One region of the Aureimonas populi genome, then DNA from elsewhere that is predicted to be linked to it. Evidence: predicted binding sites of a transcription regulator. Region 1 holds the regulator's gene; the other holds the start of a gene.
What was found. Region 1 encodes HrcA, which represses chaperone genes, less so after heat shock. Its sites were predicted from a motif close to GTTAGCACTCNCNNNNNGNGAGTGCTAAC; they were not measured.
Positions count from the first base shown of each region.

Region 2: the regulator HrcA is predicted to act here: its motif matches at 3,423-3,451, upstream of groES (co-chaperone GroES).

Region 1 is NZ_CP072611.1:3,790,569-3,801,989, reverse strand. It holds gene J7654_RS18155 (Maf-like protein) at 1-630, shown strand, start outside; gene yacG (DNA gyrase inhibitor YacG) at 627-830, shown strand; gene J7654_RS18145 (GFA family protein) at 962-1,366, opposite strand; gene J7654_RS18140 (DUF3088 domain-containing protein) at 1,378-1,725, opposite strand; gene J7654_RS18135 (NAD(P)/FAD-dependent oxidoreductase) at 1,729-3,009, opposite strand; gene J7654_RS18130 (DUF3096 domain-containing protein) at 3,027-3,167, opposite strand; gene J7654_RS18125 (3-hydroxybutyrate dehydrogenase) at 3,178-3,957, opposite strand; gene grpE (nucleotide exchange factor GrpE) at 4,086-4,742, opposite strand; gene hrcA (heat-inducible transcriptional repressor HrcA) at 4,873-5,997, opposite strand; gene rph (ribonuclease PH) at 6,123-6,839, shown strand; gene rdgB (RdgB/HAM1 family non-canonical purine NTP pyrophosphatase) at 6,955-7,590, shown strand; gene hemW (radical SAM family heme chaperone HemW) at 7,587-8,786, shown strand; gene J7654_RS18095 (YnfA family protein) at 8,783-9,106, shown strand; gene rsmI (16S rRNA (cytidine(1402)-2'-O)-methyltransferase) at 9,103-9,996, shown strand; gene J7654_RS18085 (YraN family protein) at 9,993-10,355, shown strand; gene J7654_RS18080 (TetR family transcriptional regulator) at 10,362-11,009, opposite strand; gene J7654_RS18075 (efflux RND transporter periplasmic adaptor subunit) at 11,135-11,421, shown strand, end outside.
Region 2 is NZ_CP072611.1:1,802,990-1,814,410, reverse strand. It holds gene J7654_RS08355 (bifunctional riboflavin kinase/FAD synthetase) at 1-132, opposite strand, end outside; gene J7654_RS08350 (TIGR01459 family HAD-type hydrolase) at 129-983, opposite strand; gene J7654_RS08345 (TadE/TadG family type IV pilus assembly protein) at 1,070-3,238, opposite strand; gene groES (co-chaperone GroES) at 3,500-3,796, shown strand; gene groL (chaperonin GroEL) at 3,872-5,518, shown strand; gene J7654_RS08330 (CsbD family protein) at 5,700-5,885, shown strand; gene fumC (class II fumarate hydratase) at 6,037-7,428, shown strand; gene J7654_RS08320 (hypothetical protein) at 7,484-7,711, shown strand; gene hisG (ATP phosphoribosyltransferase) at 7,751-8,446, opposite strand; gene J7654_RS08310 (ATP phosphoribosyltransferase regulatory subunit) at 8,443-9,561, opposite strand; gene hisS (histidine--tRNA ligase) at 9,558-11,072, opposite strand; gene J7654_RS08300 (DNA-3-methyladenine glycosylase I) at 11,180-11,421, opposite strand, start outside.

The DNA.
Region 1 (11,421 bases):
GCAGGCGGCAAGCATCTCGTTCTGGCCTCCGGCTCGCCGCGCCGCCTGGCGCTGTTGCAGCAGGTGGGCATCGAGCCCGCGCGCCTGTTGCCGGCCGATATCGACGAGACGCCCGAGCGGGCCGAGCATCCGCGCTCGCTCGCCAAGCGGCTGTGCAAGGAGAAGGCCGAGGCCGCCGCGCTCACGCTGCGCCGCATCGGCGAGGCCGAGGGAGCCTATGTCCTGGCGGCCGACACGGTCGTCTCGGTCGGCCGGCGCATCATGCCCAAGGCCGAGCTGATCGAGGACGCCGTGGCCAATCTGCGCACGCTCTCCGGGCGCACGCATCGTGTCTATACCGGCGTCTGCCTCGTTACGCCCGAAGGGCGGGTGCGCCAGCGGCTGGTGGAGACGCGCGTTCGCTTCAAGCGCCTCTCGCGCCAGGATATCGACGGCTACATGGCCTCGGGCGAATGGCGCGGCAAAGCCGGCAGCTACGCCATCCAGGGGCTGGCGGGCGGCTTCGTGGTGCGGCTCGTGGGCTCCTACACCAATGTCGTCGGCCTGCCGCTCTACGAGGCCCTGTCGCTGCTGACGGGCGAGGGGTTCGACCCCGCCAGGGCGCGGGGGGATGTCGAGGAGCCGGCGTGAAGCCCGCCCTCGGCGCCAAGGTGACGCCGCTGCGGCCCAAGCGCAACTGCCCCGAATGCGGCCGTCCGTCCGAGCGGGCGCACTATCCCTTCTGCTCGCCCCGCTGCAAGGCGGTGGACCTCAACCGCTGGCTCTCCGGCGCCTATGTCATTCCCGGCACCGAGGACGAGATTCCCGACCCGGAGACGGACGAGCGATAGGCACCATACGATTTTCGTCCGCACGTCTCGTGAGACGTGCGGGGCTTGTCGATGCACGGCGGCCTCGTCCTCCTTTGCGAGGATAAGAAGGCCGCCAACACGCCTTGAGCGCCGACGAGTCGGCCGTCATTTCAATCTTCCGGCCGGCCCGGCAGCGTATCGATGGTGCCGCTCCACGGCGGTGCCGAGCGGCACCATATCCGGTCTCTTGGCGCCAACTCGGCCCGCTGCGAGATGCTTCCCCACCGGATGCCCCATTCCTGTGCTTCCTCTCCCTCGCCGTGGGTGAAGAGGGGAGAGCCGCAGCGGCCGCAGAAGAGCTGGTGGCGGGGCCTGCCATTGTCCCCGTGCTTCACGTAGGTCCGGGGTTCCTCGCCCATCAGCTCGATGTCCGAGCGCGCGGCGATGGTGGAGACGCGATAGGGCGAGCCGGTGAGCTTCTGGCAGTCCGTGCAATGGCAGATCGTCACCTTGCCCGGATCGATCCGGGCGCGGTAGCGCACCGCCCCGCAATGGCAGCTTCCGTCGATATCCATCGTTCAGCGCCTCATGGATGGGGCAGGGGAAAGCCGTGACGCTCCGCCAGTGCGGAGAGGATCGCATCCTTGTCCGCGATCAGCGCCCTTCCTTCGTGGCGGCCCGTTTCGTGGGGGGATGCTTCTCCCTCCGCAAGGATGAGAAGGGGAAGCCACTGGTTGGCTTCACCCGCCATCTCGATCACCTCGCCGCGCGGACGCGGCCAGGCCACGCGGCGCACATCGAGCCGGGCGGCAAACTCTGGAAAGCCCGCCAGCAGGCCTTCGATCAGCGCGCAGTGCCAGCAAAAGAAGCTTTGTCCGGGATAGGCGGGATCGGAAAATCCCGGTTTCACGAGGAAGAGCGTGTCGCGTTCCACCGTTCAGCCCCCGTGCAATTTGAACGCCGGCCCCTTGGCCGGCGAGACCATGTCGGCGAGGATCGCCACCGAGCCGCGCAATCTCCCCAGCACGCGCCATTGATGCTGGCGCTCCAGCCCGTGATAGGCGGCGGCGGCGAACTGCCCGGCGATCATGAAGTCCTGCCGGCGGCCGAAGATGACCTGGCCCACCGTGCCGGCGCGGCCCAGCGAGATCAGCCGGCCCTTGTCGTCATGGGAGAAGGGCTCCGGCGTCTCGCCCCTCAGCCTTCGCGGCAGCGACCTAGCCAGATAGGCGGCCTGCTGGCTGGCGGCCTGCGCCGTCGGGGGAAGGGGGCGCTCGGCCCCCTCGGGCGTGAAGCTTGCCGAATCGCCCAGCACATGGACCGCCTCGTCCACCGTGGCGCGCAGGTGCCGGTCCACCACGATCCGGCCCTTGCCGTCGATCTCGAAATCGCCGAGCGCCTTCAGCACCGGGTTGCCGGCAAGGCCGGCCGCCCAGACGGTCAGGTCCGCGGGCCATGTCTCGCCCTTCCTGGTGCGCAGCTCGGCGTTCGTCACCTCGGAGACCTCGGCGTCCGTGACGATCTTCACGTCCAGCGAATGGAGGCGCTTGACGATGCTCTCGCGCAAGGTCTCGTCGATGCCCGGCATGAGGACGGGCGCGGCCTCCACCAGCGTGATGTCGAGGAGCTTGGCCTCGTTCCCCGCCCCGGTCTCCACGAAGCCGCGCTCCGAATAACGCAGATGGGCGGCCAGCTCGGTGCCGGTGGCGCCCGTTCCCACGATCACCACGCTTGTCGGCGTGCCGGTGGCGCGCGCCTCGATCATGTGGCCGATGAAGCGGTCGCGGAAGGCGTCCGCGTCGTCCTTGCCGTCGAGGCGAATGGCGTGTTCGGCAACGCCGGGGGTGCCGAAATCGGGCGTCGCCCCGCCCAGCGCCACCACGCAGCGATCATAGGCGATCTCGCGGGCTTCGGCGAGAACCCGGCCGTCGGCGCTGGTCACCGCCGCCAGCCGGACCCGCCGGGCGGCGCGCTCGATGCCCGTCACCTCGCCCTGCTCGAAGCGGAAGCCGCGCAGGGCGGCCAGGAGGTAGTAGGAGATTTCCGCCAGCGATGTCGCGACCGTGCCGGCGGCCATCTCGTGCAGGCGCGGCTTCCAGGTGTGGCTGGGGCTCTTGTCGACGAGGATCGTCTCGATCCCATCCGCCCGGCCGAGCTGCGAGGCCAGCTCCAGCCCGCCGGACCCTCCTCCCAGAATGACGATGCGCTGCTTGGGCAAAGGGCCTCTCCGCTGGGCTAGAGGATATCGGGGAAGAGGCCCGTCAGGCCGATGAAGATCAGGTAGAGCGCCACGATGATGTTGAGCAGCCGGGGGATGACGAGGATGAGAACGCCCGCGATGAGCGCGACGATCGGTTGAACGGCGATGATTTCCATATCTGCTTCCTTAGCCCATGTACCAGCCGTGGCTGGGAATGATGGATTGGCCCGTCAGCGCGCTGGAGCGGAAGCTCGCCAGGAACACGGCGATGTCGGCGACATCCTCCAGCGTCGTGAACTCCCCGTCGACCGTTCGGCCCAGCATCACCTTCTCGACCACCTCCTCCTGCGAAATGCCGAGGTCGCGCGCCTGTTCCGGGATCTGCCTCTCGACCAGGGGCGTCTTCACGAAGCCGGGGCAGATGATGTTGGAGCGCACGCCGTGCCTGCCGCCCTCGCGCGCCATGACGCGGCACAGGCCCAGCATGCCGTGCTTGGCCGCCACATAGGCGCTCTTCAGCGGGGACGGCTCGTGGCTGTGCACCGAACCCATGTAGATGAGCGACCCGGAGCGCCGGGGATACATGTGCCGCACGCAGGCGCGGGTGAGCAGGAACGCGCCGCCCAGATGGATATCCACCACCTTGCGGAACTCGTCGTAGGGGAAGTCCTCGATCGGGTGGACGATCTGGATTCCGGCATTGGAGACCATCGTGTCGATACGGCCGAAGCGGTTCGCCGTCTCGTCGACGCCCGCGTTCACCGCCGCCTCGTCCGTCACGTCCATGGCGATGGCGACGGCCTCGCCGCCCGCCTCTTCGATCGCGGAGGCGGTCGTGCGAGCGGCGGCCTCGTCGAGGTCGCAGATCGCCAGCCTCGCACCCTCCCTGGCATAGGCCTCCGCAATGGCCCTGCCGATTCCCGAGCCGGCGCCCGTGACCAGCGCAACGTTTCCCTCCAGACGCATGCGCGATCCTCCCCGGCGGCAGGCGCGGACAAGCCCGCCGGCAGGCAGATAAGGCGGCGCGGGCGCCCGGCAAACGCGAAAACGGCGGCCGATGGCCGCCGCGTCGCTCGGGTCTGGAAAGCCGCCGTTCAGGCGTCCTTGGTGCTCTCGTCCGGCACCCCGGGCCTGGTGTCGAGGGTGTTGGCCTTGGGCCCGCCCTTGGAAACGCCCACCATGGCCGGGCGCAGCACCCGCTCGCCGATGGAGTAGCCGTCCTGCACCACCTGGACGACGGTGTTGTTGGGCGTGTGCGGGTCGGGCACCTCGAACATGGCCTGGTGGAAATTGGGGTCGAAGCGCTGGCCCTGCGGCTCCAGCTTCTTCACGCCGTGGCGCTCCAGCGAAGAGAGCATGGAGCGGCCCACCATCTCCACGCCCTCGACGAGAGCCGCAAGGCCCGCATCGCCGCCCTCGCGCGCCTCGGCCGGCACGGCGGCCAGGGCACGGTCGAGATTGTCGGCTACCGACAGCATGTCGCGGGCGAAATTTGCGACCGCGAACTGGCGGGCATCCTTGATCTCGCGCTCGGTGCGCCGGCGCAGGTTCTCCATCTCCGCGGCCAGCCGCAACATGCGGTCCTTCACCTCCGCGTTCTCGGCCTCCAGCGCCTCGATGCGGGCGCGGTCGGCCTCGGCCGCCTCCTCACCGCCCCATGCGGGGGCATCCTCGGCGGCCGGCGCCTCGCCGACGGGGGCCTCGGGCGCCAGATCCTGGGGCTCGCGGTGTTCGGTGTCGCTGATGGTCATCTCGTCGGCAAGCTCCGATGCTGCTCCGCCGCGCTTGAGGCGTCTGGCGGGCCCTGTCGGCCCCGCGCCCCGCGTCGCCGGACTGAAGAAAAACTCGTCGTGGCCGATATCGAATGCGTTCGGGTGAAAATCAAGGCCGGGTGGGCACGCCCGCCTCGCCGAGGAGGCGGGAGACGAGCCGCGCGGTGTAGTCCACCATCGGCACGATGCGCCGGTAGTTGAGGCGCGTGGGCCCGATCACCCCCACCGCGCCGACGATGCGCTGCTGCCCGTCCGCATAGGGCGCGACGATCAGCGAGGAGCCCGAGAGGGAGAAGAGCTTGTTCTCCGAGCCGATGAAGATGCGCACGCCCTTGCCGGATTCGGCCAGGTCGAGAAGATCGATGATCGAGCTTTGCGTTTCGAGGTCGTCGAAGAGGTGGCGCAGGCGCTCCAGATCCTCGCTCGCGGTGATGCTCTCCAGGAGATTGGCGCGCCCGCGCACGATGAGGCGCGAGGGCTGCCCGGCCGATGCGCCCGACCACACCGCGAGCCCGGCCTCCACGAGCTGGCGCGACAGGGCGTCCAGCGCATCGGCCGTCTCCTGCTTGAGCGTGGCGATGGAGGCGCGGGCCTCGCCGAGAGTGCGCCCGACCACGTGGGCATTCAGGAAGTTGCCGGCTTCCACGAGCTGGGAGGCGGTGGTGCCGGCCGGCAGGTCCACCACGCGATTCTCCACCTCCCCGTTCTCGCCCACCAGGACGGCGAGGGCGCGGGTGGGCTCCAGCCGCACGAATTCGATATGCTTCAGCCGGACATCGGCCTTGCCCGTCACCACGAGGCCCGCCCCGCGCGAGAGGCCCGAGAGAAGCTGGCTCGCCTCGGTGAGGAGCGTCTCCACGCCGCGCTGGTCGCCCAGGACGCGCGCCTTCTCCTCGATCTCCTCTCGCTCGCCGCGGCCCATGTCTCCTGTTTCCAGAAAGGCGTCGACGAAGAAGCGCAGGCCGAGCTCCGTCGGCAGGCGGCCGGCGGAGACATGTGGCGCGTAGATGAGGCCGAGCTGCTCCAGATCGCTCATCACGTTGCGGATGGAGGCCGGGGAAAGCGCGGTGGAAAGCAGCCGCGAGAGGTTGCGCGAGCCCACGGGCTCGCCCACCTCCAGATAGGTGTCCACGATCAGCCGAAAGATTTCGCGCGAGCGCTCGTCGAGCGGGCCGGGCAGGTCGAGGGGGATGCGCCCCCGGCCGCCCCCTGGAAAAGCCGGTGTCGTTGCCATGCCGGAACTATAGGAACGCGAAGGGGCCACGCCAAGCGGTGAGGGGCGCGCGGGGAAATGTTTTGCACCGCGCGCTCGCCATGGTTAAGGACCGGCCACGATCATCGTCAGAAAACGAGCATCACATGCGGCCTTCCAAGCGCGCGGCGGACCAACTGCGGGACGTTTCCCTCGAACGCGGATTCTCGCGCCATGCGGAAGGCTCCTGCCTCGTCAGGTTCGGCGACACGCATGTCCTGTGCACGGCGAGCCTGGAGGAGCGCGTGCCGGGGTGGCTGAAGAATTCCGGCAAGGGCTGGGTGACGGCCGAATACGGAATGCTGCCGCGCGCCACGCACGAGCGGATGCGCCGCGAGGCCGCCTCCGGCAAGCAGTCCGGCCGCACGCAGGAGATCCAGCGCCTGATCGGCCGTTCGCTGCGCGCCGTGGTCGACCTCCAGGCGCTGGGCGAGCGCCAGATCTCCATCGACTGCGACGTGATCCAGGCCGATGGCGGCACGCGAACGGCCTCCATCACCGGCGCCTTCGTGGCGCTGGCCGAGTGCCTTTCCTGGATGGAGCAGCGCTCCATGGTGAAGCGCGACAAGGTGCTGAAGGACCATGTCGCGGCCATCTCCTGCGGCATTCACAACGGCGTGCCGGTGCTGGACCTCGACTATCTGGAGGATTCCTCGGCCGGCACGGACGCCAATTTCGTCATGACCGGCAAGGGCGGCATCGTCGAGATCCAGGGCACCGCCGAGGCCGACCCCTTCTCCGAGGAGGAGTTGCAGGCGCTTCTCTCCCTCGCCAAGGCGGGAATCGCGACCCTCGTGGAGAAACAGCGCGCGGCCCTCGCCTGAGGGTGGGCAAAGCCTTGCGGGGCCGGCCCGGAGCTTCCGCCGGGCGCTCTCAAGCCCTGCGCCAACTTGGCCCGCCACAATGGCGGCGGGCAGCGATACCGGATTTGAAGAGCCCATGACCCTTCTCGACCCCAAGGACGGCCCCATCCTGATCGCCAGCCACAATGCCGGCAAGATCGCCGAATTCCGCGAGCTTCTGGCGCCGCTGGGCTTCGACGTGGTTTCGGCGGCCGACAAGGGCCTGCCGGAGCCGGAGGAGACCGGCACGAGCTTCGAGGAGAATGCGCGGCTGAAGGCGCTGGCGGCGGCGCGCGCGACGGGCCTCCTCGCGCTTTCGGACGATTCGGGGCTGGCCGTCGATGCGCTGGGGGGCGAGCCGGGCATCTACTCGGCCCGCTGGGCCGGCCCGCAGAAGGATTTCACCATGGCCATGCGCTCGGTGGAGGAGAAGCTGCAGGGGACGGGCTCCGACAAGCGCACCGCCCGTTTCGTGGCCGTCCTGTGCCTCGCCACGCCCGAGGGCAGCACGCGGGAGTTCCGCGGCGAGGTGGAGGGGGAGCTGGTCTGGCCGCCGCGCGGCACGCTCGGCTTCGGCTACGATCCGATGTTCCTCCCGGCCGGCCGCAGCCTCACCTTCGGCGAGATGGAAAGCCACGAGAAGCACGGCTGGCAGCCCGGCCAGGCGGAGGCGCTCTCGCATCGCGCGCGGGCTTTCCAGATCTTCGCGCGGGAAGCGCTCGGGGTGTCATGAACGCCCATTCCGGCCGGCTCACCGCCATCCGCCCCTTCACGCCGCCAGCCGGCGATCCGGGCTTCGGCGTCTATGTCCACTGGCCGTTCTGCGCGGCCAAATGCCCTTATTGCGACTTCAACAGCCATGTGCGCCACCAGCCGGTGGACCAGGAACGCTATGTCGCCGCCTTCCGGCGCGAGATCGCCGAGATGGCGCGGCGCTCTGCGGGCGAGCGCGTCACCTCGATCTTCCTCGGCGGAGGCACGCCTTCCTTGATGGAGCCCGCCACCGTGGGCGCCATACTGGAGGCCGTGGCCGGGAACTGGACGGTGGAGGAGGGCGCCGAGATCACGCTGGAGGCCAACCCCTCCTCCGTGGAGGCGACGCGCTTCCGGGGCTACCGGGCCGCCGGCGTGAACCGCGTTTCTCTCGGCGTGCAGGCTCTGAACGACACGGACCTGCGCCGGCTGGGCCGCCTGCACGACGTGTCGCAGGCGCTCGGCGCCATCCGGCTGGCGCGCGAGATTTTCCCGCGCCTGTCCTTCGACCTCATCTACGCCCGGCCGAACCAGAGCGTGGCGGGATGGGAGGCGGAACTGGGGCAGGCCATAGACCTGGCTGCCGACCATCTCTCGCTCTACCAACTCACCATCGAGGAGGGCACGGCCTTCCACGCGCTCCACAAGGCCGGCAAGCTCATCGTGCCGGACGGCGAGCTTTCGGCCGAACTCTACGAGGCCACGCAGCAGATCACCGCCGCGAGGGGCCTGCCGGCCTACGAGATCTCCAACCACGCCGTGCCGGGCGCCGAATCGCGCCATAACCTTACCTATTGGCGCTACGGCCTTTATGCCGGCATCGGCCCCGGCGCGCACGGGCGCCTCAACGGCCCGGACGGCAAGCGCCACGCGCTCTCCAACGAGCGCCATCCCGAGACCTGGCTGAAGATGGTCGAGGACTGGGACGCCGGCATCGCCGAGGACGAGCCGCTGGGCGCGGCCGAGCAGGCGGACGAGCTGCTTCTCATGGGCCTTCGCCTCGTGGAGGGGCTGGACCTGAAGCGCTGGCGCCGACTGACGGGCCGCGACGTGGACCCGGTGGTGGAGGCGGACCTGCGTAGCCACGGCATGATCGAGCGCCTGGGGCCCGACAGGCTGCGCGCGACGCCCGCCGGCATGCTGGTGCTCGACGCCGTGGTCGCGGACCTGGCATGACGCTGCTGGTCTATGCGGGCGCGGCGCTGGCCGAGATCGCCGGCTGCTTCGCCTTCTGGGCCTGGCTGCGGCTCGGCAAGTCTGCCCTCTGGCTCGTGCCGGGCATGGCTTGCCTCATCGCCTTCGCGGTGCTTCTGGCGCAGGTGGAAGCCTCCCACGCCGGTCGTGCCTACGCCGCCTATGGCGGCATCTACATCCTCGCCTCCATCCTGTGGCTCTGGGTCGCGGAAGGGGCGCGGCCCGACCGGTTCGACCTCATCGGCATGGCGATCTGCCTCACCGGGGCGGCCGTCATCCTCTGGGCGCCGAGGGCGGCATGAGCGAGGAGCGGACTCGGCGTTTCACGCTGCGCGGCGCAGACTTCACGGCCGTGGCGCCCGAGCCCGGCCTCTATCTTGTCGCCACGCCCATCGGCAATCTTTCCGACATCACCGTGCGGGCGCTGGAGATCCTGGCCGGGGCCGACCAGCTCGCCTGCGAGGACACGCGCGTGACGGCCAAGCTGCTCCAGCGCTTTTCCATCGACGCCCGGCCGCTCTCCTATCACGAGCATAACGAGGCGCAGGCGGGCGAGGCGCTGATGGCGGCGCTTCAAGCCGGCCGCTCCGTCGCGCTCGTCTCGGATGCCGGCACGCCGCTCGTTTCCGATCCCGGCTTCCGGCTGGCGGAGCGCGCCATCGCGGCCGGCATTCCGGTGGTGCCGGTGCCGGGCGCCTCGGCGCCGCTGGCCGCGCTCCTGGCCAGCGGCCTGCCGTGCGACGCCTTCTTCTTCGCAGGATTCCTGCCCTCCAAGGAGACCGGCCGGCGCAAGCGGCTGGAGGAGCTGGCGCGCGTGCCAGGGACGCTCATCTTCTTCGAATCGCCCAACCGCGTGGCCGCGAGCCTTTCGGAGATGGCGCTCGTCCTCGGCGCCCGGCCGGCCGCCGTCTGCCGCGAGCTGACCAAGATGCACGAGACGATCTATCGGGGCCCCCTGCCGGAGCTGGCCGCCTCCTTCGGGGCCATGGAGCGGGTGCGCGGAGAGATCGTCGTGTGTGTCGGTCCGCCTCCGGCCGGGGAAGGGGGCGGAGAGGCCGACGCGCCGTCCATCCTCAAGGGGCTTCTGGCCGAGATGAAGCCGGCGCAGGCCGCCGCCGAGGCCGCGCGCCTGACCGGCCTTTCGAAGCGAGAGCTCTATGCGCTGGCGCTCAGCCTGAAGGGCGCGGGGTGAGAGCCGAGCGCCGCCGCGCCTTCCACGCCAAGGGCCACCGGGCCGAATGGCTGGCGGCCTGGGCGCTGCGCCTGAAGGGCTACCGCATCCTTGCTGTGCGTTATCGCACCAGGCTCGGCGAGATCGACCTGATCGCCCGGCGCGGCGATGTCGTGGCGGTGGTGGAGGTGAAGGCGCGCCCGACCCTGGCCGAGGCGATGGAGGCGGTGGGCCCCGCCGCGCAACGGCGCATCGCGGCCGCCGCCGACCTCTGGCTGGCACGCCAGCGCGACCATGCGCGCATTTCGCTGCGCTTCGATATCGTGGCCGTCACGCCGCGGCGCTGGCCGGCGCATGTGCCGGACGCATGGCGCGGCTGAGGCCGCTCAGGATTGCGTGCCCGCGCCTTCGGGGCAGCAAGATGGCTCGGCGAAGCTGGCGAACAGCGCGCTCAGCATCGGTTCGCCGACGCTCAGGATGTCGAACTCCTTCTCGCTGCGAAGCCACTGGTTGATCAGCCCCGCCATGCAGGCGACATGGGCGAGCGCCGCCGAATCCGGGGTCCAGCGCGAGGACAGCAGCCCGCGCTCCGACGCGTCCAGAAATATGGCGCGCACGACATTGTGAACGTCGCTGTCGGCGGAACGCATCCGGGCAAGCACCTCGCCCATCTCCCCCACATACTCGCAACGCAGGAGCATGATGGAGCAGATGCGCTGCGAGCGCTCGTTGGAGGCCAGATAGCGCAGGGCGTCCAGCGAGATGTCGAGAATCCGCTGGAAAGGGTCGTTCGAGCCGGCCGCCTTCATGAAGGCGGCCATGTATTCCTGCGGCAGGCGGCCGCGCTCCTGCATCGCCTCGAACAGGGCGGCCTTGTCGGCGAAATGCCAGTAGATGGCCCCGCGCGTGAGGCAGGCCGCGCGGGCGATGTCGTTGAGCGTCGCGGCCGACACGCCCTTTTCGTGGAACACCGCCTCCGCGGCGTCGAGAAGCGCCTCCCGCGTCTCCAGTGCTGCTGACTTCGTGCGACGCAATTTCGCGGCTCCCTCGTTGCAAAGATTTATACATGTATGTATGTTGCGCGGCAATACGTAGTCGTGGAGCCGGGTCCGCATTGCGGGGCCGCCTGATACGTCTCGTCCTCTTTCGGGTGCCTTTCATGTCAGCGTTCCGTCCGGCTCGCCTTTTCGCCGCCGCCCTATCGCTCGCGTTTCTCGCCGGTTGCCAGGAGCAGGAGCCTGCGGCGCAAGCCCAGCAGGCCGCGCCTCCGCCCTCGCCGGTGGGCATCGTGGAGGTGAGCCTCGAGTCGATCCCCGTCGTTTCGGAGCTTCCGGGTCGCATCTCGCCCACGCGCATCGCAGAGGTTCGGCCCCGCGTGGGCGGCATCGTGCTGGAGCGTATCTTCGAGCAGGGAATCGATGTGGAGGAGGGTGATCCGCTCTTCCG
Region 2 (11,421 bases), 1.8 Mb from region 1:
GCCGGCGCTGGCCAGCACCGCCTGGTGCCCGCGATGCACGCCGTCGAAATTGCCGATGGCCACCACCCCGCCGCGCAGATGCGCCGGCAGGGCGCTCTCGCCGAAGATACGCGTGAAGCGCGCAGGGCTCATACGAGCTGCGGGATCACGTAGCGCGCGGCGACGCCGCGCCCGGCCAGCTCCGCCGCCAGCGCGGCGACGTCGCCGTCCGCCGCGCGCAGCTCGTCGCGATGAATGCCCTCGCGCACGAAAAGCGCGTCGGCGCCGATGGCGGCCGCGCCCGCCACGTCGGTGAAGAGCCCGTCGCCGATGCACAGGAGGCGGGGGTTCGGATGCTTCAGGCCGGCGAGCGCCACCTCGTAGATCGGCCGGTGCGGCTTGCCGGCCAGGCGCACCGTGCCGCCGGCCTCGCCGTAGCCGCGCCCCAGCGCGCCGGCGCAATAGACCAGCCGCTCGCCCCGATGCACCACGATGTCCGGGTTGGCGCAGACGAAGGGAAGCCCCCGCGCCGCCATACGGGCGAGGAGGCCGGCGTAATCCTCCGGCGTTTCGCTCTCGTCGTCCGTCAGCCCCGTGGCGACGACGGCCTGCGCCTCCTCCTCCCCGACCAGCTCGATGTCGAGCCCCTCGAAAATGTCCGCGTCGCGGGCGGGACCGATATGGAAGAGCCGCCGGGGGCCCTGCTGGATGAGGACGCGCGTCGCATCGCCCGAGGTGACGATGCGGTCATAGGCCTGCCGCGAGACGGCGAGCGCGTCGAGCTGCGCCTGGACGCCCGCTGAGAGGCGCGGCGAATTGGTGACGAGCACGACCTCCAGGCCCTTGCCCCGCGCCGCGATCAGCGCCGCCTCGGCTTCCGGCGACTTGACGACCCCGTCATGGACGACGCCCCAGACATCGCACAGGATCGCGTCGTAGTTGCCCACGATTTCGCCGAGCGTCCCGATCGCCGCCAGCGCGCTCGCCGTGTCCGGCTGTTCCATCGCCTGCCCCTTCTGCCCGTGGCCGCCCTCGGCTGGCTTCATGGCCCGAGGCGATAGTCAGCGCGCTCCGGTCGGTCAAGGGCGGCTCAGCGCGCGATGCGAAGGCTCGACAGGGAGGCGACGATGTCGGCGAAGGCCTGCCGCAGCTTCTCGTTGCTGGAGGCCTCGTAGAAATAGGTCCGCTCCAGGTCGCGCGCGCGACCGGCGCGCTGATCGTCCAGATAGGAGGAGGCGCAGCCTTTCAGGAGCGGGAAGACCGTCGCCTGATCGCTCCTCGGAATGTCGAAGGCGATGGTGTAGATGATCACGCCGTCGCGCGTCACCTGCCTGCCGTCCACCATCCGCGGCTCGCCGCGCGCGTTGGTCACGGGCACGCGCCCGTCATTGCGGGCATTCTCGCAGATCTGGGCCGTGCGCTGGTTCATGGCGCGCGAGAAGTTCGCGTTGGTGTAGGTGCCGGAGGGTACGGTGGTGTTCTCGAAGATGCGCCCCTGCGCGGCGTAGCCGTAGGCGCCGTAGCCGGACTTGTTGAGCGTATCGTTGGCGTAATAGGTGTTGGCGCCGTCGGTCATCAGGATGATGGCCTTGATGTTGTCCTCCTCGCCCCGCGCCCGCCCGCCGGTGAAGGGCTCGTTCGGCGAGAGAGTGCGCCAGCCCCAGCCGACGCCCTCCTCCACATTGGTGGCGCCGGACGCGTCCAGCGACCGGATATGAGCGATGGCGGCCGCCGCATTGTCGGTCAACGGCAGGATGGGGGCCGATTCGCAGATATAGGAGGGTGAGCCGGCATTGTTGGTGCCCGGCTTCGAGCGCCCGAGCACCTTGGTGGGCCGCATGAGATATTTGCGCACGTCCTGTTGCGAGCTGCGCATGTCATTCTCGCTGCGGCTGCCCCGGTGGTCGCGCAGGGCGTAGATTCCCGTGGGGGCAAGCCAGCCGACGTTCTCGCCGTTGGCCCACCGGTTGGTGTCGTAATTGACGTAGCTGTTGCGCTCCCACCCCCTGTCGTTCAGCCAGTTGTTGCCGAAGGACACCTGCGAGTGGATGTCGTACTCGTCGGGCGCGAAATAGGGCACGAAGAGCGTCGATGGGTTGCTTTCCGTGGGCGTGTCGTCGGTCAGCGCGTAGATGCCCGGACGCGCCTCGACGCAGCCGGCGAAGGGGAACAGGGGCGTGGTGCCGGTCGGCGTCAGCGTATAGGGCGGATGGCAGGTCGGGTCGGAGCCCAGGTTGCAGTTCCTGAAGGCGCCCGTCTGCCGGCTGACCGTCATGGCGAAGCTGCCTGGATTGCGGTTCGTCCAGGTGCACGTCACGCTGCTCGTCGTGGTGGTGGCGGTCATCGCCGTCGGGCATCTGGTGAAGTCGAACGAGACGGACTGCTCGCGCATGTTCTCGTAGATGTACTGTCGCGTCAGATGGACGGCCGGGTTCGACTTGAGCACCCAGGGGCCTTTCTCGGTGGTGCCGAGATTGCGCGAGATCTGGTTGACGGTCTTCGTCGTGTCCGACGACCAGTTGTAGCTGGCCCAGTCGAGATTCTCGTGGTGGATCGGCGAGAGGCCCTTGGGGTCCATCCAGGCGGCCCGCAGATGGTCCGCCCCCACATTCACCGCGCCGGCGAAGGGCACGATGGAGACCTGCGAGGGTTTCTCCAGGCCGGAAACGCCGCTGTTCTGGAGCAGGCTGTCGACGGCCGTCTCGGCCACCTCGCGCAGCGTCTCGATCTTGCTGCTACCGCCGCCGGAGGGCGAATCGTTCATCGAGCCGGACGTGTCCAGCACCAGCGCCACCTCCAGCGTGGTGTTGCCGATGGCGATCACGCTGCGGACCTCGGAGAAGCTGTCGCCCATCCCCTCGAAGACGCCGGCCATGAGAGGCAGGAACATCGGCCGGTAGGAATAGTCCACGCTGATCGCCAGCTCGCGCACATTGTGCTCGTTGAACGAGACGCCCTCGTAATGCAGCTCGGTGCTGGAGCGGAACAGCTCGCCGGCATTGGCGGCGAAGTAGTCGCGCGCGAAGCTTTCCAGCCTGCCCGAGTCGGGGTCGGTGTTGAATTGCTTGGCCGCCGCCAGCGCCGCCGCGTCGGCCGCGTTCTGGACGCGCACCCGGTTGGCGTAGAACATGTTGAAGTCCAGCGCCCCGCCGATCGTGAAGATGACCGGGACGGCGGCCAGGGCGGTGATGACCGCGAAATTGCCGCGTCTGTCCGACAGAAAGGAACGAGGGCCCTTGCGGCGGCGCTGGTGGTTCATTCGTCTATCCCGGCTCAAGACCCCGAGACGCCGAGATCGTGGGCCGGAAGGATAGAGGCCATGTCTTAACGCCCGCTTCGGCGGGCCCCTAAACTTGTCGCCCGGGCGCGCAAGGACCTCCGGCGGCGAAATGGCGGGCGGATGCACCTTGACAGGAACCCTGCGCGAGCCTTATCTCCGCTTCGCTAGCACTCGCCTTCGGGGAGTGCCAATCGATTGGCCGGGCGTGAAGCCCGGCGACAACAACGAAGGTTCTGTTCGATGGCCAATGTGAACTTCCGTCCCCTGCACGACCGCGTCGTCGTGCGCCGTGTCGAGTCGGAAAGCAAGACGGCAGGCGGGATCATCATTCCCGACACCGCCAAGGAGAAGCCGCAGGAAGGCGAGATCGTCGCCGTCGGCGCCGGCGCGCGTGACGAGACCGGCAAGGTCAACCCGCTCGAGGTCAAGGCCGGCGACCGCATCCTCTTCGGCAAGTGGTCCGGCACCGAGATCAAGCTCGGCGGCGAGGACCTGCTCATCATGAAGGAATCCGACATCCTCGGGATCGTCGGCTGACGCCAGCGCCTTCGCAACTTCCCTTCCTTTTGAAACGGCGCCGACCGCCCCGCGGGGCGCCGAGGAGACAGACAAATGGCTGCTAAAGAAGTCAAGTTCGGTCGTGATGCCCGCGAGCGCATGCTGCGCGGCGTCGACATTCTCGCCGATGCGGTGAAGGTCACGCTCGGCCCCAAGGGCCGCAACGTCGTGATCGACAAGTCGTTCGGCGCTCCGCGCATCACCAAGGACGGCGTTTCCGTCGCCAAGGAGATCGAGCTGGAGGACAAGTTCGAGAACATGGGCGCCCAGATGGTGCGCGAAGTGGCCTCGAAGACCAACGACAAGGCCGGTGACGGCACCACCACCGCGACGGTCCTGGCCCAGGCCATCGTCCGCGAGGGCGGCAAGGCCGTCGCCGCCGGCATGAACCCGATGGACGTCAAGCGCGGCATCGATTCGGCCGTCGCCAAGGTCGTCGAGACGCTCCTGTCCTCGGCCCGCAAGATCGAGACCTCGGACGAGGTCGCGCAGGTCGGCACCATCTCGGCCAATGGCGAGAAGGAAATCGGCCAGATGATCGCCTCGGCGATGCAGAAGGTCGGCAACGAGGGCGTCATCACGGTCGAGGAGGCCAAGACCGCCGAGACCGAGCTCGAGGTCGTCGAGGGCATGCAGTTCGACCGTGGCTACCTGTCGCCGTACTTCGTGACCAATGCCGAGAAGATGGTCGCCGAGCTGGAGGACCCCTACATCCTCCTGCACGAGAAGAAGCTCTCCAACCTCCAGGCGATGCTGCCGGTCCTCGAGGCCGTGGTGCAGTCGGGCAAGCCGCTCGTCATCATCGCCGAGGACGTAGAGGGCGAGGCGCTGGCCACGCTCGTCGTCAACAAGCTGCGCGGCGGCCTGAAGATCGCCGCCGTCAAGGCGCCGGGCTTCGGCGATCGCCGCAAGGCGATGCTTGAGGACATCGCGATCCTCACCGGCGGTCAGGTCATCTCCGAGGATCTCGGCATCAAGCTCGAGAACGTCTCGCTCGACATGCTCGGCCGCGCCAAGAAGATCTCGATCACCAAGGAAAACACCACCATCGTCGATGGCAACGGTGAGTCCGAGGGCATCAAGGCCCGTGTCGGCCAGATCAAGGCGCAGATCGAGGAGACCACCTCGGACTACGACCGCGAGAAGCTCCAGGAGCGCCTGGCCAAGCTCGCAGGCGGCGTGGCGGTCATCCGCGTCGGCGGCGCGACCGAGGTCGAGGTGAAGGAGAAGAAGGACCGCGTCGACGACGCCCTCAACGCGACCCGCGCGGCCGTGGAAGAAGGCATCGTGGCCGGCGGCGGCGTGGCGCTGCTGCGCGCCTCCAACGCGCTGACGATCAAGGGCGAGAACCAGGACCAGGAAGCGGGCATCACCATCGTGCGCCGCGCGCTCCAGGCCCCGCTTCGCCAGATCGTCACCAATGCCGGCGGCGAAGGCTCCATCGTGGTGGGCAAGATCCTCGAGAACGAGTCCACGACCTTCGGCTACAACGCCCAGACCAGCGAATACGGCGACATGATCCAGTTCGGCATCGTCGATCCGGTCAAGGTCGTCCGCTCGGCCCTGCAGGACGCGGCTTCGGTCGCCGGCCTGCTCGTCACCACCGAGGCGATGATCTCCGAGGCTCCCAAGAAGGACGGCGGCTCCATGCCCGCCATGCCGGGCGGCGGCATGGGCGGCATGGGCGGCATGGACTTCTAAGTCCCGTCCATCTCTGGAAAACAGGGAAGGGGTCCGGTTCGCCGGGCCCCTTTTTTCGTGCGCCCCATGCGCCCTCCGCAACCGGCCGGCGCAATCGGCGGGAACCGACCGGGCGCCTGCCCCGTTCTTCCTTCAATATCGACGGCCATCGCCGCCGAGAGAATATTCGAGGAGAACGGATATGGTGGACAGCAACCAGATCAAGGGCGGCGCCAAGGAAATCGGCGGCAACATCAAGGAAGCCGCCGGCAAGGCGGTCGGCAACGAGCGCCTCCAGGCCGAAGGCCAGATCGACCAGGTCGAGGGCAAGACCCAGAAGAACTACGGCAAGGTCAAGGACGCCGTGAAGGACCAGACCGGCCACTGACCGGACGCACCTACGGTTCATGACGAGGCCGCTCCCGAAAGGGGGCGGTCTTTTTCGTGCGCGCCTTGAGGGTTCCTCCCTCCCGCCCTTCGTGATAACGCGCGGAGCGGGATTTGCGGCGCGCCGCGCCATGGAGAGGGAAGAGGACATCATGGGTGCAACGAGACGCGAGACCGATTCCATCGGCGCGATCGAGGTGGCGGCGGATCGCTATTGGGGGGCACAGACCGAGCGCTCGCTGAACAATTTCAAGATCGGCACGGACAAGCAGCCCATCGCCGTCATCCATGCGCTGGCGACCGTCAAGAAGGCGGCCGCGCGCGTCAACCGCGATTACGGCAAGCTGGAAGCGAGCCTTGCCGAGGCCATCGAGAAGGCGGCCGACGAGGTGATCTCGGGCAAGCTGGACGATCATTTCCCGCTGGTGGTCTACCAGACCGGCTCGGGCACCCAGACGAACATGAACGTCAACGAGGTGATCTCCAACCGAGCCATCGAAATGCTGGGCGGCGAGATGGGCTCCAAGAAGCCGGTCCACCCGAACGACCACGTCAATATGGGGCAGTCGTCCAACGACGTGTTCCCGACGGCCATCCACGTGGCGGTCGCCATCGAGGCCGGCAAACGTGTCCTGCCGGCCATCGACAAGCTGCATGCCTCGCTCGACGCCAAGGCGCGGGAATTCGACGGCATCATCAAGATCGGCCGCACCCACACGCAGGACGCCACCCCGATCACGCTGGGGCAGGAGTTCTCCGGCTATGCGGCGGCGCTCAAGCTCGGCAAGCGGCGCATCGAGCAGGCCCTGGAGGACGTCCACGCGCTGGCGCAGGGCGGCACGGCCGTGGGCACCGGGCTGAACGCGCCGGTGGGCTTCGACGTGAAGATCGCCGATGAGGTTGCGCGCCTGACCGGCCTGCCCTTCCGCACCGCCGAAAACAAGTTCGAGGCGCTGGCCTCGCACGGGGCACTGGCCTTCTTCCACGGCTCGCTGAACGCGCTGGCGACCGATCTGTTCAAGATCGCCAACGACATCCGCTTCCTCGGTTCCGGCCCGCGCTCGGGGCTGGGCGAATTGTCCCTGCCGGAGAACGAGCCCGGCTCCTCCATCATGCCCGGCAAGGTGAACCCGACGCAGTGCGAGGCGCTGACCATGGTGGCCGCCGAGGTCTTCGGCCACGAGACCACGGTGACGGTGGCCGCTTCCCAGGGGCATTTCGAGCTGAACGTCTTCAAGCCCGTCATCGCCAACGCCGTCCTCTCCTCCATCCGGCTGCTGGGCGACGGCATGGATTCCTTCCGCGAGCATTGCGTGGACGGCATCAAGGCCAATGAGGACCGCATCAAGGACCTGATGCAGCAGTCGCTGATGCTGGTGACGGCGCTGGCCCCCACCATCGGCTACGACAACGCCGCGACCATCGCCAAGACCGCCCACAAGAACGGCACGACCCTGCGCGAGGAGGCCCTGCGCACCGGCCTCGTCACCGGCGAGGACTACGACCGCATCGTCGACCCCGCCGCGATGACCCGGCCGGGCTGATCGTCATCGGTGAAGGGCGGCCTCCAGGGCCGTCCTCCCGACCATGGAGAGTCCATTGAAGATCGCGCGAAGACTGGCCGTGTTCACGGGGCTGCTTCTGGCCGCCATCCCCGCCCTCCTGTGGATCTACCAGACCGCGCAGTTCGGGGGGATGGGCTGGGACATCTCCCGCATGTCCGCCGATCGAGTGGTGGCGACCCTTGCGAAGGCGTTTCTGTTCGCCACGGTCGCGACACTGATCGTCACCGGCGACTGGCTTCGAATCTGGAAGCGGATTCGCTAAGCCCGCATGGCGGAGCGGCCTTCGGGCCGCCTTTTCGTCTCAGGCGGAAAAGCGCCTGACGATCTCGGCCACCGTGGCGGTACCCGCCGCGTCCACCGGCGCCGTCCGCGCGCGAGCCAGACAGGCCTGCGAGGACAATATCTTGCCGTCCGACAGGACGCGCAGCCGGTTGGCCGAGAGCGTGGAGCCCGACGAGGTGATGTCGACGATGATGTCGGCCGAGCCCGCCGCGGGCGCCCCTTCCGTCGCGCCGAGGCTTTCCACGATCCGGTAGGTCTGGATGCCGTGCGCGCGGGTGAAGAAGCCCTGCGTCAGCCGCCAGTACTTCGTGGCGATGCGCAGGCGCCGGCCATGCCGCAGGCGGAAGGAGCCGGCGACATCGTTCAAATCCTCCATCGTGTGCACATCCGCCCAGGAATCGGGCACGGCCACGATCACGTCGGCATGGCCGAAGCCGAGCGGGGCGACGATCTCGATGGCCGGGGCAAGGTCGGGCACGGTCTCGCGCAGAAGGTCCTCGCCCGTCACGCCGAAATGGATGGCCCCGTCGCGGAGCTCGCGGGCGATCTCGGAGGCCGAGAGCAGCAGCACCTCCAGCCCCTCCATGCCCTCCACGCGGGTGCGGTAGGAGCGCGCATCCTCGCTGGCCACCACGCGGATGCCCGCGCGCGACAGCGCCGCCACGCTGTTCTCCTTCAGCCGCCCCTTGGAGGGGATCGCGAGGACGACGCTCATGCCAGGCTCTCCGTGAAGGGGGCGAGCCTGTCGAGCCACAGCGAGAAGCCGACGGCGGGGATGGGCTCGGGCGCGCCGAGATAGGAGACGAGCCTGTCGTAGCGCCCGCCGCCCGCCAGCGGCCCCGCCGCGCCCGGCACGGACATCTCGAAGACCATGCCGGTATAGTAATCGAGCGGGCGGCCGAAGGCGGCCCGGTAGCGGATGCGCGAAAGATCGAGCCCGGCCGCGCCGAGCGCCTCGTTGCGGCTCGCGAAGAGGGTGAGCGAGGGGCCGAGATGGCCGCCGAGCGCGGCAAGCTCGCCTTGCGCCTCGCTCAAGGGGCAGTCGATGGCGAGGAAGCGGCGAAGGCGCGCCAGGAGCCCGGCGTCGAGCCGCGCCTCGGCCACCGCGACCTTCTCGATCAGGCGGCGCGCCACCTCGCCGGGAGTGCGGCCGCGATTGGGCGGCAGGCCGCCCTCCTCCATGCGGCTGGCGATCTCCTCCGTCAGCCGCGCCTCGTCTCCGGCCCGCGCCAGGTCCAGGAGGCGCTCGGGAACGGAAGCGATTGAGGCGGCCCCGCTGCCGCTCGCAAGGCCCTCGAGGGCGGAGCGCAGCGCCTCGTCGTGGCCGAAGGTGCCGATGAGGCGGCGCTGCCAGCCGGCCGGCAGGCCGAGCGTGCGCAGGAACGCCTCGAACAGGGCCTGGTCGCCCAGAACCGTCTCGGCCGCGCCGGGCGCGACGCCGCAGGCCGCCAGCGCATGGGCCGCGTCCGCCACGGCGGCCGCATCCGCGCCCGCCACGTCGGGCGTGCCCAGATCCTCGATGCCGGCCTGCCGGAACTCGGCCGAGCCCTCGCGGTCCTGCCGGAAGACGATGCCGGAATAGGCGTAGCGCTGCGGCAGCGCCTCGCCGCGCTCGATATGGGCGATGGCGACGGGGATGGTGAAGTCGGGACGCAGGCACAGCGAGCGCCCGCCCTCCCCGCGCGTGAGGAAGATGCGCCGGCGCAGCGCCTCGCCCGCCGTGTCGAGATAGGGCTCGGCGGGCTGGAGAACGGGCACGTCGACGATCTGCGCGCCGCGCTCGCGGAAGAAGACGCGCAGCCCCTCCTCGAAGGGGGGAAGGCCGTTCATTCCCGCCCCGCCCGCGCATCGAGAATGCGCCGCACGGCGTCGACGAGATCGGCCTCGTCCACGAGCTCCTGGCCCGCGCGCGCCTCGCGCCATTCGGCGTTGTCCTCGATGCCGGCGGCCATCTCCTTGCCGAGCGCCAGGTCCTTCACCTGCAGCTTGCCGGCCGCCTTCTCGTCGCCGCCCTGGATGACGACCACCGGCGAGCCCCGCCGGTCGGCATATTGAAGCTGCTTGCCGAACTGCTTGGGATTGCCCTGGAAGACCTCGACGGGCACGACCGGCCTGCCCGGCCCGTTCAGCGCGTTGCGCAGCCGGGCGGCCATCGCCTGGTAGTCGGCCATGCGGTCGCGGTCCATGACCGTGACGACGATGGGGCCGGTCGCCGCCGCGCCCTCCAGCCGGCCGAGATTCTTGAGCGCCGCCTGAAGGCGCGAGACGCCGATGGAGAAGCCGGTGGCGGGAACGGGGGTGGAGAGGAACCGCGAGACCAGCCCGTCATAACGCCCGCCGCCGCCGACCGAGCCGAAGCGCACCTTCTCGCCCTTCTCGTTGACGACATCGAACAGGAGCTCGGCCTCGAAGACCGGGCCGGTGTAATATTCCAGGCCGCGCACGACGGAAGGGTCAATCAGGATGCGATCCTCGCCATAGCCTGCCGCGCGGCTGGCGGCCTCGATCCGGGAAAGCTCGTCCGCGCCCTCCTCCACCATGGCCGCGCCGGCAAAGGCCGCGCGGATGGCATCGAGCCGCGAGCCCTGGGTGGAGCCGGCGAACAGTCCCATCACGCGGTCGATCGCCTCGGGGCCGAGTTCCGCCCCCTTGGTGAAGTCGCCGCTCTCGTCCTTGCGGCCCGCGCCGAGGAGAAGCCGCACGCCCTCGTCGCCGAACTTGTCGTGCTTGTCGAGCGCGCGCAGCACGGTCAGGCGCTGGCCGGCCTTCTCGTCTCCGGAAAGGCCGATGGCCTCCAGCACGCCGTCGAGCACCTTGCGGTTGTTCACCCGGATCACGTACTGGCCGCGCCCGATGCCGAGCGCCTCCATCGTGTCGGCCATCATCATGGCCATCTCGGCGTCGGCCGAGACGTTCGGCGCGCCCACGATGTCGGCGTCGAACTGCATGAACTGGCGGAAGCGCCCCGGCCCCGGCTTCTCGTTGCGGAAGACATAGCCGGCCCGGTAGCTTCGATAGGGCTTGGGCAGGTCCTCGAAATTCTCCGCCACGTAGCGCGCCAGCGGCGCGGTCAGGTCGTAGCGCAGCGACAGCCATTCCTCGTCGTCGTCCTGCAGCGAGAACACGCCCTCGTTCGGCCGGTCGCTATCGGGCAGGAACTTGCCCAGCGCGTCGGTGTATTCGAGGAAGGGCGTTTCCACCGGCTCGAAGCCGTAGGTCTCGTAGACGCGCCGGATCGTGGCCAGCATCCGCTCCTGCGCGCGCAGGTCGTCGGCGTTGCGGTCCACGAAGCCGCGCGGCGCGCGCGCCTTGACGCGGGTGGGCTTCTTCTTGGCGGCCATGACGAGATTTTCCGAACGGATCGACGGGATGGGCGATCAATGGATTGTTGAAGATGCCCCGCGTCCTACCGGATGGGGCCCATGGCTTCAAGTTGGAGCGTCCACCCTCAGCGCGGACGCTCGAAGGCGGCCCGCTCCTCCTCGCAGGGGGCGCGGCAGGCGCAGCCCTCCACATGGTCGTTGACGAAGCCCATCGCCTCCATGAAGGCGTGGCAGGTGGTGGGGCCGACGAAGCTGAAGCCGTGGTGCTTCAGCGCCTTCGACAGCCGGGCCGAGGCGGGCGTGATCGTGTTCGCCGCGACCCACTCGCGCGTCACGAGATCGGGCCGCTCCTCGCGCCCCGGCTCGA